3 regions of the Leclercia sp. G3L genome follow, and region 3 is predicted to be linked to each of the others. Evidence: predicted binding sites of a transcription regulator. Region 3 holds the regulator's gene; each other region holds the start of a gene.

Region 1 (4,197 bases), 870 kb from region 3:
TCCTCCACCGACCTCAGCCCGGACGCCATAGCGCGTACCGTGCAGGCGGCGCTGGATATCGCCGCCTACACCTCGCCGGATCCTTACGCAGGCGTCGCAGACCGCGAATTGCTGGCTTTTGAGGCCCCGGATCTGGATCTGTTCCACCCGGCAGAAGTGACCCCTGACGAAGCCATTGAGTTCGCGGCTCGTGCGGAACAAGCCTCCCTTAACGCCGATAAGCGCATCACCAACACCGAAGGCGGCAGCTTTAACAGCCACTACGGCATCAAAGTTTTTGGCAACAGCCACGGTATGCTGCAGGGCTACAGCTCCACCCGTCACTCGCTCTCCAGCTGCGTCATCGCCGAAGAGAATGGCGACATGGAGCGCGATTACGCCTACACCATTGGCCGCGCGCTGGGCGATCTTCAGTCGCCGGAGTGGGTTGGGATGGAGTGCGCAAAACGCACATTGTCCCGCCTCGCTCCACGAAAACTGTCTACCATGAAAGCACCGGTGATCTTTGCCAATGAAGTGGCGACCGGGCTGTTCGGGCATCTGGTGGGGGCCATCGCGGGTGGGGCGGTATACCGTAAGTCGACCTTCCTGCTCGACGCGCTGGGCACGCAGATCCTGCCGGAATGGCTGACCATTGAAGAGCATCCGCACCTGCTGAAAGGGCTGGCCTCCACGCCGTTCGACAGCGAAGGCGTGCGCACGGAGCGTCGCGATATCATCAAAGACGGCATCCTGACCCAGTGGCTGCTGACCAGCTACTCCGCGCGCAAACTGGGGCTGCAAAGCACCGGCCATGCGGGCGGCATCCACAACTGGCGGATCCCTGGCCGCGGCCTGAGCTTTGAGCAGATGCTGAAAGAGATGGGCACCGGGCTGGTAGTGACCGAGTTGATGGGCCAGGGCGTCAGCGGCGTCACCGGCGACTACTCGCGCGGGGCGTCCGGCTTCTGGGTCGAGAACGGTGAAATTCAGTATCCGGTGAGCGAAATTACCATCGCCGGCAACTTAAAGGATATGTGGCGCAATATCGTGACGGTGGGTAACGATATTGAAACCCGCAGCAATATCCAGTGCGGATCGGTGCTGTTACCGGAGATGAAGATCGCCGGTCAGTAATACCCGTCATACTTCACGGTGCAGATGCGTTGGCTGCGTGCGCTCACCCCGGTCACTTACTTATGTAAGCTCCCGGGGATTCACGCGCTTGCCGCCTTCCTGCAACGCGAATTATTTAGGGTATTAGTCTTTTTTTAATAATAAAAAAGGAAGTGAGCAATGCGTAAAAACCTGTTAGCCATCCTCGCAGCCTCAACGCTGGTATTGAGTTCGTCGGTGTTTGCCGACCTGGAAGATAATATGGACACCCTCAGCGAAAACCTGAAGGTGGTGCAGAAAACGGACAATGCGGCGGAGATGAAAGGCGCCCTGACCAAAATGCGCGCTGCTGCGGTAGATGCGCAAAAAGAGACCCCGCCGAAGCTGGAAGGCAAAGCGGAAGACAGCGCGGAGATGAAAGATTACCGTCACGGTCTGGAGACGCTGGTCGGGCAGATTGACGGCGCGCTGAAGCTGGCCAACGAAGGCAAAGTGAAAGAGGCGCAGGCGGCAGCCGACGGGTTTGTCACCACGCGCAATACTTATCACAAAAAATACCGTTAATGGGTGCCTGAGCCGCACGTCCTCTCCCCGTGTTGCGGAGGCGTACTAAACGCCTCCGCATGTTTGCTCCCTACGATCCGGAGCGACAGTCCATTTGCGCAATCACTTCAAGCGAACCGTTTCGAAAACGGATCTCGCACAGTGTCTTCCGCGTCACCAGCGTTAAGATGATTATTGTCAAAGAAATAATCATCAAAACCCCGATACTGGGATCTCTGCGTTTCATGGATGCCTCCTTGCTTTTTAAGCGGGTAAGGCAACGAACTTCACGTGTTCGGACGTGTCGTTTCGGGCCCCATCCCTGATTTTTTGTCAGGTGGGGCTTTCCACTTCCCGTCCCATGCAAGAGACGGTCAGTCTCAAGCACCCACGGCCACTCTACCCAATCCGCATAAGAAAACCTTATCCAGCTCACATTTCTACGAGTCTGCTCGTAAACTTTTTCACCTCCACAACCCCGCTTTACCCGCTCAGGAGCGTGATATTCATCACGTTAGACCAGCGAAAAATCATCATTCAGCGCAATTATGTGGCACAGATCACTGGCGCCGCTCTCCTTTCCACTTCGAAGTGGAAAACAACTCGCTACAAACCCATAACAGCGGGCGTTAGTTTTATCCCAGAGCCAATAACGGGGTAAGACGAGTGATTAACGGAACGGTAATAAACGACACTGGAGACCAGGCGGCGCAAACTGAACAGCTGGCCGACACCATGCTCAAGCAGACCTTCACGCTGCTTAGTCATCACCACATTATCCCCAATGCCGTTCAGGAGCAGATGCTGACCTCCCACGTTCGCGCCATGGCGCACCGGTCGGTGACCGGCGAGCCGCTGCCGGAGGTCGAGGCTGACCTGTTTGACGAAATTTCACCTGAATCAATGCGGCTTGCCCGCGAAGTCGTGGCGCAGTTTGGCAACCTTCCTGATGAAGAAGCCTGGCTGCTCTCCGTCCACTTTGAAGTCGCAAAAGACAACCTTTAAGGAGCACATCATGGAACAAATTACAGTCGTTATCGGCGATCGCCTGGGTAAAGGTCAGAAGGTTGCAGCAGGCGTTGAAAAAGCGGGTGGCCGCGCAGTGGTGGTACCAGGCGTGGCGGCGGACATGAAGCTGGGTGACGTGATGAAGGCGGAAAACGCCACCTTCGGCATCTCCTTCTGCGGCAGCGGCGGCGCGGGTGCCATCACCGCTCAGACCAAATATGGCTACAAAGCCAAGTACGGCATGCGTTCCGTGGAAGAGGGCGTGACCGCCATCAACGAAGGCTGCAACGTGCTGGGCTTTGGCTTTATGGATAAAGAAGAGCTGGGCGAGCGTCTGGTACAGGCCTGGAAGAAGAAGCACGGCGCATAAGCATGAAAGAACAGTTCACCACCACGGTGAGAGTGAAAGGCAAGGGTGACGCCAAAGCGCGCGCCTTTGCCGACGCGCTGAACCACGTTCAGGCCGCGGTGATGAAAGCATCGCCGCATATCTTACTGCGTATTGAGCCACAGGATGTGCAGGTTGTTCAGGCGCAAGAAGCGGTGCGTAAAGAGGCGTTTCTGTTCTTCTTTTTGCGCCGGGAAAGACGCACCTACAGCGTGGAGCTGGACGTGACCGTCAACGTGACTGCCATCAATCTGGACCAGGTGGACTTTGTCACGCAACGCTGATTCTTACTAATAGGGCAGACTAATGTTCCTGATAATTTTAATAAAATCGCTCATCATCGGCGGCCTGGTTGGCGTCGGCGTGGGCGCCGGGGCTGCACGCATGTTTCATGCGCCTACCACACAGGGTATGGGCGCGTTTCGTACGTTGGGGGAGCTGAACTCCTGTGAGGGAGACCCAGCGTCTCACTTCTCCTTTGGGTTAGGCTTCTTCTTCAACGCCTGGGCTTCGTCGGTTGCGGCGGGCTCCTTCACCCAGGACGTTGACCACCGCATCATCCCGAACTGGGGTGCCGCGGCGCTGATGATCAAAAACCGCAACGTCGGCGAGACGCTGCACGATCCCCGCAAAATGGCGATCGCCTGCGGCGTGATCGGCATGATTGTCGTCACCTTCCTGAACCTCACCGCGTCGTCCGTTCCTGCTGCGCTTCAGGTGACCGCCGTGAAGGTGCTGGTACCTGCCGCTAACCTGCTGGTGAACACCGTGATGCCGGTGATCTTCTGGCTGGCGGCTATCGATGCGGGTAAAAAATCGGGCTTCTGGGCCACCGTCTTTGGCGGCGCGGCGCAATTGATTATGGGTAACGCCGTACCGGGCCTGGTGCTGGGGATCCTGATCGGTAAAGGCGTGGAAGAGAGCGGCTGGAACCACGTCACCAAAGTGATGATGGTCGCCATCGTCGCGCTGTTCGTGCTGAGCGGCTTCTTCCGCGGCTTCGACATGAAGATGATTGAATCCTTCCATCTGACCGTGCCGAACTGGCTCGACATGATCCACAACTCGCTCAGCGGCAAGTAACAGGAGCCTCTAAATGGAACAGAATAAAGGTTTTTGGTATGCCGACTGGTCGTTCCCGATCTTCGTTGGCCTGCTCTCCT
Region 2 (4,197 bases), 1.8 Mb from region 3:
GGATAACCTTGTCCAGCACGGCCACGTGCGTTATATCGGCGTTTCCAACTGGGCGGCCTGGCAGATTGTGAAAGCGCTGGGGATCTCCGAGCGGCTGGGGCTGGCCCGTTTTGCCTCCCTGCAGGCTTACTACACCATCGCGGGCCGCGATCTTGAACGCGAGCTGGTGCCGATGTTGCAAAGTGAGAAGGTGGGGTTAATGGTCTGGAGCCCACTGGCAGGCGGGCTGCTGAGCGGCAAATATGGCCGCGACGGCCAGGTGCAGGGCGGTGGCCGCCGCCAGGAGTTTGACTTCCCGCCGGTGGATAAAGCGCGGGCATTTGACTGCGTGGACGTGATGCGCAACATTGCCGACAGCAAAGGGGTTTCGGTCGCGCAGATTGCCCTCGCCTGGCTGCTCCATCAGCCGGTGGTCAGCAGCGTGATTGTGGGGGCGAAGCGGGTGGATCAGCTGGACGACAATATCGCCGCGACGGCGATTCACCTCAGCGATGACGAGCTGAAACAGCTGGATGCGGTGAGCGCGCTGCCACGTGAATATCCTGGCTGGATGCTGGAGCGGCAGGGGGAGTATCGCCGTAATCAGCTGGCGCAGCAGTAACCCTGTTCAGGCTGCAGAGAAGCCGGGTGGCGGCTGCGCCTTACCCGGCCTACAAACGGCCCGTAGGCCCGGCAAGCGTAGCGCCGCCGGGCATTGCCGCACGCAACAGCAGTAACAGCCAATAAAAAAGCGGGCTATCAGGCCCGCTTTTTTTATTTCGCATTCTGCAATCAGTTCAGACGAACCGGCATACCGGAACGGTTGTTGATCGCTTGCTCAACGATGGTCGCATCCACGTCCTGCTGGCCGGTGATAGCCTGCACGTTGCTGGTCAGGGTGACCGGCACGGTGACGTTATTGTCGATCTGCTCTTCGCTGGTGGACAACGGGTTATGCACTTCGAGGTAACGGCTGCCATCCGGCTCGGTGGTCGCTTTTACCGGCTCGTTGATGAACTGTACGCGGGTGCCAACCGGCACGTTCTCGAACAGGAACTTGATGTCGTCGTTACGCAGACGCACACAGCCGTGGCTCACGCGCAGGCCGATACCGAAGTTGGCGTTGGTGCCGTGGATCGCATACAGACGACCGATATACAGCGCGTACAGACCCATCGGGTTATCCGGGCCGGCAGGCACAACGGCTGGCAGCGGCTCGCCTGCGGCAATGTACTCGGCGTGCATTTTCGCGGTTGGGGTCCAGGTTGGGCCGGCTTTCTTACGCTCAACCTTGGTGGTCCAGTTCATCGGGGTATCTTTCCCCAGCTGGCCGATACCGATTGGCAGCACGATCACCGTGTTGGTGCCTTTCGGGTAGTAGTACAGACGCATTTCGGCACTGTTGATCACGATGCCTTCATGCACGGTGTCCGGCAGGATCAGCTGCTGAGGAATGTTCAGCACGGTACCGCCTTTCGGCAGATAAGGGTCAACACCCGGGTTGGCTTCCATCATGTTGGAGAGGCCGAGCTGATATTCTGCTGCGAAATATTCCAGCGGCTGGGTGTTACCTTCTTCAATGGTCACAACCTGGTTCTGACCCACCAGACGGCTACCGTCGGTTGGCAGTGGATAGGTGACAGCAGAAGCGGTCTTGCAAAACCCTACTACGGCAAACGCCGCCGCAAAAAGCGAAGTTAATTTCATATTCATGGTGTGCGAGGTATCTGTGCCACTTGGCAGGTTGTTTAAAAGTCTGAACGGTTTAGGGAGCGCATTATATGTGCATTCCTGACCGCATGGAATTCGGATGTGTACTAAATCACACTTTTTTCCGTTTCGTTAAAGTTTAGCGTTATGTTGTTACACGGGATCTCATTTCGGAATTGTGGCATAATGCCGGGTTTATCACACTTCTCGCAGGAATCTCCCGTGTTAGTTACCAGCAACGTCACTATGCAGTTTGGCAGTAAGCCGCTGTTCGAAAACATTTCCGTCAAATTTGGCGGCGGCAACCGTTACGGCCTGATTGGTGCCAACGGTAGCGGAAAATCCACCTTCATGAAGATCCTCGGCGGCGATTTAGAGCCGACGCTGGGCAACGTTTCTCTCGATCCGAACGAGCGCATCGGTAAGCTGCGTCAGGATCAGTTCGCCTTTGAAGCGTTCACCGTTCTTGACACGGTGATCATGGGCCACGGTGAGCTGTGGGAAGTGAAGCAGGAGCGCGACCGCATCTATGCCCTTGCCGAAATGAGCGAAGAAGACGGCTATAAAGTGGCCGACCTCGAAGTGCAGTACGGCGAAATGGACGGCTACTCTGCCGAGTCCCGTGCCGGTGAGCTGCTGCTGGGCGTGGGCATTCCGGTTGAACAGCACTACGGTCTGATGAGCGAAGTCGCGCCAGGCTGGAAGCTGCGTGTTCTGCTGGCTCAGGCGCTGTTCTCTAACCCGGATATCCTGCTGCTCGACGAACCGACGAACAACCTGGACATCGATACCATTCGCTGGCTGGAGCAGACGCTGAACGAGCGTAACAGCACCATGATCATCATCTCGCACGACCGTCACTTCCTGAACATGGTCTGCACCCACATGGCGGATCTGGACTACGGCGAGCTGCGCGTCTATGCAGGCAACTACGACGAGTACATGACCGCCGCGACCCAGGCGCGTGAGCGTCTGCTGGCCGACAACGCCAAGAAAAAGGCGCAGATTGCGGATCTGCAATCCTTCGTCAGCCGCTTCAGCGCCAACGCCTCCAAATCGCGTCAGGCCACCTCGCGTGCCCGTCAGATCGACAAAATCAAGCTGGATGAAGTTAAAGCCTCCAGCCGTCAGAACCCGTTCATCCGCTTCGAGCAGGACAAGAAGCTGTTCCGTAATGCGTTGGCCGTCGAAGAGCTGTCAAAAGGTTTCGATAACGGTCCGCTGTTTAAGAATTTCAACCTGCTGCTGGAAGTGGGCGAGAAGATCGCCATTCTGGGTGCCAACGGCGTGGGTAAATCCACCATGCTGAAGACCCTGGTAGGTGAACTGGCCCCGGATAACGGCACCGTAAAATGGTCCGAGAACGCGCAGATTGGTTATTACGCGCAGGATCACGCCGAAGATTTCGACAACGATCTGACCGTTTTCGACTGGATGAGCCAGTGGAAATCAGAAGGCGATGACGAGCAGGTGGTGCGCAGCTTCCTCGGCCGTCTGCTGTTCAGCCAGGACGACATCAAAAAGCCGGCGAAGGTGCTCTCCGGTGGTGAGAAAGGCCGTATGCTCTTCGGCAAGCTGATGATGCAGAAACCGAACATCCTGGTGATGGACGAACCGACCAACCACCTGGACATGGAATCGATCGAATCGCTGAACATGGCGCTGGAGATGTATCAGGGCACCCTGATCTTCGTCTCTCACGACCGTGAGTTTGTGAGCTCCCTGGCGACCCGCGTAATTGAAATTACGCCGGAGCGCGTGGTGGACTTCAGCGGTAACTACGAAGATTACCTGCGCAGTAAAGGTATCGATAACTAAAAAAAGCCCGGTGGCGCTACGCTTACCGGGCCTACGAATCTGCGGTCTGTCACGCCGGGCGGCGCATGCGCTTGCCCGGCCTACGATATGGGGTGGGTTTTGTAGGCCGGGTAAGGCGAAGCCGCCACCCGGCGCATCAGTTGGTCAGGATATCCTTAAGCCATGCCCAGCGCGCGCTTGCCGTGGATGTTTAAATCATCCGTGGTGAAGCGCGACTGCCAGTCAGCCTCATAATCCTCGCGCGGGAAATCGCCCGGAGAGGCCCCGGTTTCCAGCGCCGCTTTCACCTTCTTCGCGTAGGCGAGGTTTTTCTCGCACATCGGTGCCGCCGGAATGTACATCACGTTGCCCCAGCCCTGCTGGTTCTCAACGGGGGCCACGGAGTGGATCACATCGCAGTGCCACCACACGGAATCACCCGCTTCCAGCGCCGGAATGCTTGTGAGGGCTTCAATCAACAGCGGATGCCACTTCTCGGAGATCGGCAGCACGCGACCCGGCGCCACGCCGCAGAGTTCATCTTCCGGCACATCATCCAGCAGCGGACGCAGCAGGATATAGGCCATCGCTTCCGGGATCGGCACCACGTGCAGCAGACCCTGATCCGGGATCATGTCGGAGAGCGCGGTCCAGCCCTGGAAGGTGCGGAACACCGAGCACTTGGTGGTGTTATCCACGGTGTACTCTTCC
Region 3 (4,197 bases):
CCGGCGCGTCATACTCCAGACGCTGCTGGCAGCGCTGAAGCGCAATTTCACACGACTGCAGATATCGCTGCGCCAGGTCTGGCGTCAGCATCGTATGCTCCCGCGCCAGGGTCGTCATCGCGTTGATATGCTCGACGATAAACTGGCTGTGCGTCACCCACAGCTTCATGTCCGCCAGATACGCCGAATTGAAGCCCGGCTCCTGCATCGCCTGGTTCAGAGAGTTGAACAGCGCGTTGTGCGCCTGATTGACCTTCATGCGTTGCCACGCCAGCGGCGTCGGCTGCGGATCGTCGCTGAGGATCAGGCGGATAGCCTCCTGATCCGCTTCCAGCGCGTCGTGGGCATTCTGCCGCAGAAGCCCGCTCTGCCACTGCGGCCATAGCCAGACCATCCCCCCGAAGGCGATCAGGCAGCCAATCAGGGTATCGGCCAGCCGGGCGACAATAAACTGCTCGCCGTTCAGGGTCAGCAGCTGCAGGGTGTACACCGCCGTGACCGTAAAGCCCACCGTCGCCCAGCCGTAGCTCTTGCGAATGATCAGGTAGCTTACCAGCGTCACCATCAACATCCCGGCAAGGGTGTAGCCTTCCGGGACGTGGAAGTGCAGGGTCACGCCGGCAATAATCAGCCCCGCCAGCGTGCCGGCCGCCCGGTGGAGAATACGCACCCGCGTCGCGCTATAGCCGTTTTGCGTCACCAGCAGCACTGTCATTAAGATCCAGTAGGGTTTCGGCAGGTGCAGCGCCACGCCCATCAGGCTGGCGATACTCAGCATCACGCTGATGCGCGCCGCGTTACGCAGGGCGGCAGACTTCAGCGACAGATAGCTTCTCAGAGCGGGGATCAGCGGCAGGCGTTTCTGCTTGTCCGCCATCAGGTCGCGCGGGTAGAGCGGGCGCTGGGTGCGCAGCACGCGGGCAATACGGCTGAAGTGCCAGGCGCAGAACTGACCCACCGGGTTATCCGGGTGCTGGCGGGCAATTTTCTCCAGGGCGCCGAGCTGCTTGTCCATGGTGAAGCGGGTGGGGTAGCGATGATAGAGAATGTCGTCAGCCAGCACCCGCAGGCGTGCCGCAACGGTCTGCGCGTTCCAGCGGATCACCGCTTCAGCGTGACTGCGCTCCACCAGCTTCTGCACCTCCTTCGGGTGATGCAGGCTGACGGAGATGTGCTCCTGTAGATCCAGCCCCACCTGGAAGGTGCGCAGCAGGCGTTTGTATTCATGATTCCTGTTGGCCGCCAGCATATGCAGCTGTTGGTAACAGAGGCTGATCAGGTCCACTACCTTCTGCTGGCGGGCCAGCAGCGGGGGCAACGATTTTTCAGGGTCGGTGTGCTGCGTCAGCAGGGTGTATTTTGCTTCGCAATAATCCGCCAGCTGTTGATAGAGCATGCTCAGCGACTCACGCAGCGGCTGTTCACGCCACATCCAGAACCAGAACCAGTTAAACAGCCCGTACCAGAGGGTGCCCAGCGTATAGAGGAGTAGCGGTTCCCAGACCGGCATATTCCCCGCCAGGCTCAGGGTAAAGATGGCCGCAATCAGCGAGGCGGGCAGCAGTCGCGCATGCAGGGCGCTGATCTCAGCCGTGACCCCTAGCGTCATCGCCAGCACGGTCAGAATCAGAGGCAGCGGAATATCCCGCGCCAGCAGCAGCTGTACGGCCAGGCTACAGCCCGCGAACAGGCAGCCGCCAATAGTCAGACGTTTAAAGAAGCGCTTATGTGGCGTGCCCAGACCGGCAATGTTGCAGCAGGCAGGAACGAGAGAGAAGAGCAGGCCGTGTTGCAGATGACCGAAGATCAGACCCACAGCCACAGGGAGACACAACACCAGGGTTTGCCGCAGTGCGTAGTTAACTTCCGGGTGATAAATGAGCCTGCGCCACATGGGGATAGAGACAAAAACGGCGTGTCATCGTGCGATGCCACGCCGTTTTAGCGGAATTAACGTGTTCCGTAAACCACGATGGTTTTACCGTGGGCGGAAATCAGGTTTTGATCTTCCAGCATTTTCAGGATACGACCCACTGTCTCACGAGAACATCCGACGATCTGACCAATTTCCTGACGGGTAATTTTAATTTGCATACCGTCCGGGTGGGTCATAGCGTCTGGCTGTTTCGCCAGGTTCAGCAGGGTCTGGGCAATACGGCCCGTTACGTCGAGGAAGGCGAGGTTACCCACTTTCTCGGACGTGACCTGCAGACGGCGAGCCATCTGCGAAGAGAGGCGCATCAGGATATCCGGATTCACCTGGATCAGCTGGCGGAATTTCTTATAAGAGATCTCAGCCACTTCACAGGCCGTTTTTGCACGAACCCAGGCGCTACGCTCCTGACCTTCTTCAAACAGGCCCAGTTCGCCGATAAAGTCTCCCTGATTCAGGTAAGAGAGGATCATCTCTTTGCCTTCTTCATCTTTGATCAGCACTGCCACTGAGCCTTTGACGATGTAGTACAACGTTTCCGCTTTTTCACCCTGGTGAATCAGCGTGCTCTTCGATGGGTACTTATGAATATGGCAATGAGACAAGAACCATTCGAGAGTCGGGTCTGTTTGCGGTTTGCCAAGCACCATGCGCTGTTATCCTCTGTTATAAGCTGTCTCCAGAGTCTGGCTATGTACCTGTACTCTGGGGTTGCAATCGAATTCTTCCCCCTGCCTGGGGTCTGGCTGGCACAATAATTAGCAGCCTGTAATGTGTGATGTCCTCTGCATACATGTGTAACGTCAATGTATTACTGTAGCATCTCGACTGTTTTAGCATAGCTTTTGCCGCGTGTCTCCTGGTGTCTCGCTTCAGCTTGATGCAGGTCGACTTCCGTTGTCAGAATTGTTACTGGCGCGTAATCTGTCAGGAAAAATGCAATCCTGGAGTTAATAAAAATGCAAGCACGTGTGAAATGGGTTGAAGGGCTAACGTTCCTCGGTGAGTCGGCTTCCGGGCACCAGATTTTGATGGACGGTAACTCCGGCGATAAAGCGCCAAGTCCGATGGAAGTGGTCCTGATGGCGGCAGGAGGATGCAGCGCGATCGACGTGGTGTCGATCCTGCAAAAAGGGCGTCACGATGTGACCGACTGTGAAGTGAAACTGACCTCAGAGCGTCGTGAAGAGGCGCCGCGCCTGTTCACCCATATCAACCTTCACTTCGTGGTCACCGGCAAAGCGCTGAAAGACGCGGCGGTATCCCGCGCGGTCGATCTTTCTGCGGAGAAGTACTGCTCCGTGGCGCTGATGCTGGAGAAAGCGGTAAATATTACCCACTCGTATGAAGTGATCGAGGCGTAAGCCTTGCTAAAACGCCGGGCGGCACTTCGTTTGCCCGGCCTACAGAGCCCGTAGGCCCGGTAAGCGTAGCGCCACCGGGCAACAAGGCTTCAATCGATTTTCTTGCCTTCCATCAACCGCTGCACCAGCGGCATCATGATTAACTCCATCGCCAGCCCCATCTTCCCGCCCGGAACCACCAGCGTATTGATATGCGAAATAAACGAACCCTGTAGCATCGCCAGCAGCCAGGGGTAATCGATATTGTCCAGATTGCGGAAATGGATCACCACGAAGCTCTCGTCCAGGGACGGGATAGCCTTGGCGGCAAAGGGGTTCGAGGTGTCTACGGTCGGAACGCGCTGGAAGTTAATGTGGGTGCGGGAAAACTGTGGCGTCAGGAAGTTAATGTAATCTTCCATTGAGCGCACCACGGAGTCCATCACCGCCTCGCGGGAATGACCGCGCTCGCTGGTATCCCGCGTCAGCTTCTGGATCCACTCCAGGTTAACAATCGGCACCACGCCCACCAGCAGATCGACATGGCGCGCCACGTCGTGTTGCGGCGTGACCACCCCGCCATGCAGGCCTTCATAAAACAGCACGTCGGTGGGTTCCGGCAGCGGCTGCCAGGGTGTGAAAGTGCCCGGCACCTGGTTCCAGGGCACCGCTTCGTCATAGGTGTGCAGGTATTTGCGCGCCTGACCGGTGCCGCTTCGCCCGTATTCAGCGAAGGTTTGCTCCAGCAGGCCAAAGTCGTTGGCATCCGGGCCAAAGTAGCTGATGTGTTTGCCGAGATCGCGGGCCTTGCGGATCGCCATATCCATTTCAGGGCGGGTAAAGCGGTGAAAACTGTCGCCTTCCACTTCCGCGGCGCGCAGATGCAGCTGCGAGAAGATCTTACGAAAGGCGAGGCTGGTG

The links. The regulator CRP, encoded in region 3, controls carbon source genes, mostly activating them, when cyclic AMP is high. The targets are predictions, from matches to a motif close to ATGTGANNNNNNTCACAT.
Region 1: the regulator CRP is predicted to act here: its motif matches at 2,187-2,204, upstream of LRS40_RS04665 (glycine dehydrogenase).
Region 2: the regulator CRP is predicted to act here: its motif matches at 1,790-1,807, upstream of LRS40_RS23250 (ABC-F family ATPase).

What each region holds. Positions count from the first base shown of each region.
Region 1 is NZ_CP088265.1:687,841-692,037, reverse strand. Features, by position in the region: gene pmbA (metalloprotease PmbA) at 1-1,116, shown strand, start outside; gene cybC (cytochrome b562) at 1,276-1,659, shown strand; gene LRS40_RS04670 (Hok/Gef family protein) at 1,730-1,852, opposite strand; gene LRS40_RS04665 (glycine dehydrogenase) at 2,305-2,643, shown strand; gene LRS40_RS04660 (glycine-rich SFCGS family protein) at 2,654-3,016, shown strand; gene LRS40_RS04655 (DUF4312 family protein) at 3,019-3,318, shown strand; gene LRS40_RS04650 (DUF4311 domain-containing protein) at 3,341-4,117, shown strand; gene LRS40_RS04645 (DUF4310 family protein) at 4,131-4,197, shown strand, end outside.
Region 2 is NZ_CP088265.1:4,539,402-4,543,598, reverse strand. Features, by position in the region: gene LRS40_RS23260 (aldo/keto reductase) at 1-601, shown strand, start outside; gene ldtB (L,D-transpeptidase) at 772-1,692, opposite strand; gene LRS40_RS23250 (ABC-F family ATPase) at 1,912-3,507, shown strand; gene LRS40_RS23245 (DUF1479 domain-containing protein) at 3,663-4,197, opposite strand, start outside.
Region 3 is NZ_CP088265.1:1,558,122-1,562,318, forward strand. Features, by position in the region: gene LRS40_RS08755 (YccS/YhfK family putative transporter) at 1-1,894, opposite strand, end outside; gene crp (cAMP-activated global transcriptional regulator CRP) at 1,951-2,583, opposite strand; gene LRS40_RS08765 (OsmC family protein) at 2,893-3,297, shown strand; gene LRS40_RS08770 (phosphoribulokinase) at 3,387-4,197, opposite strand, start outside.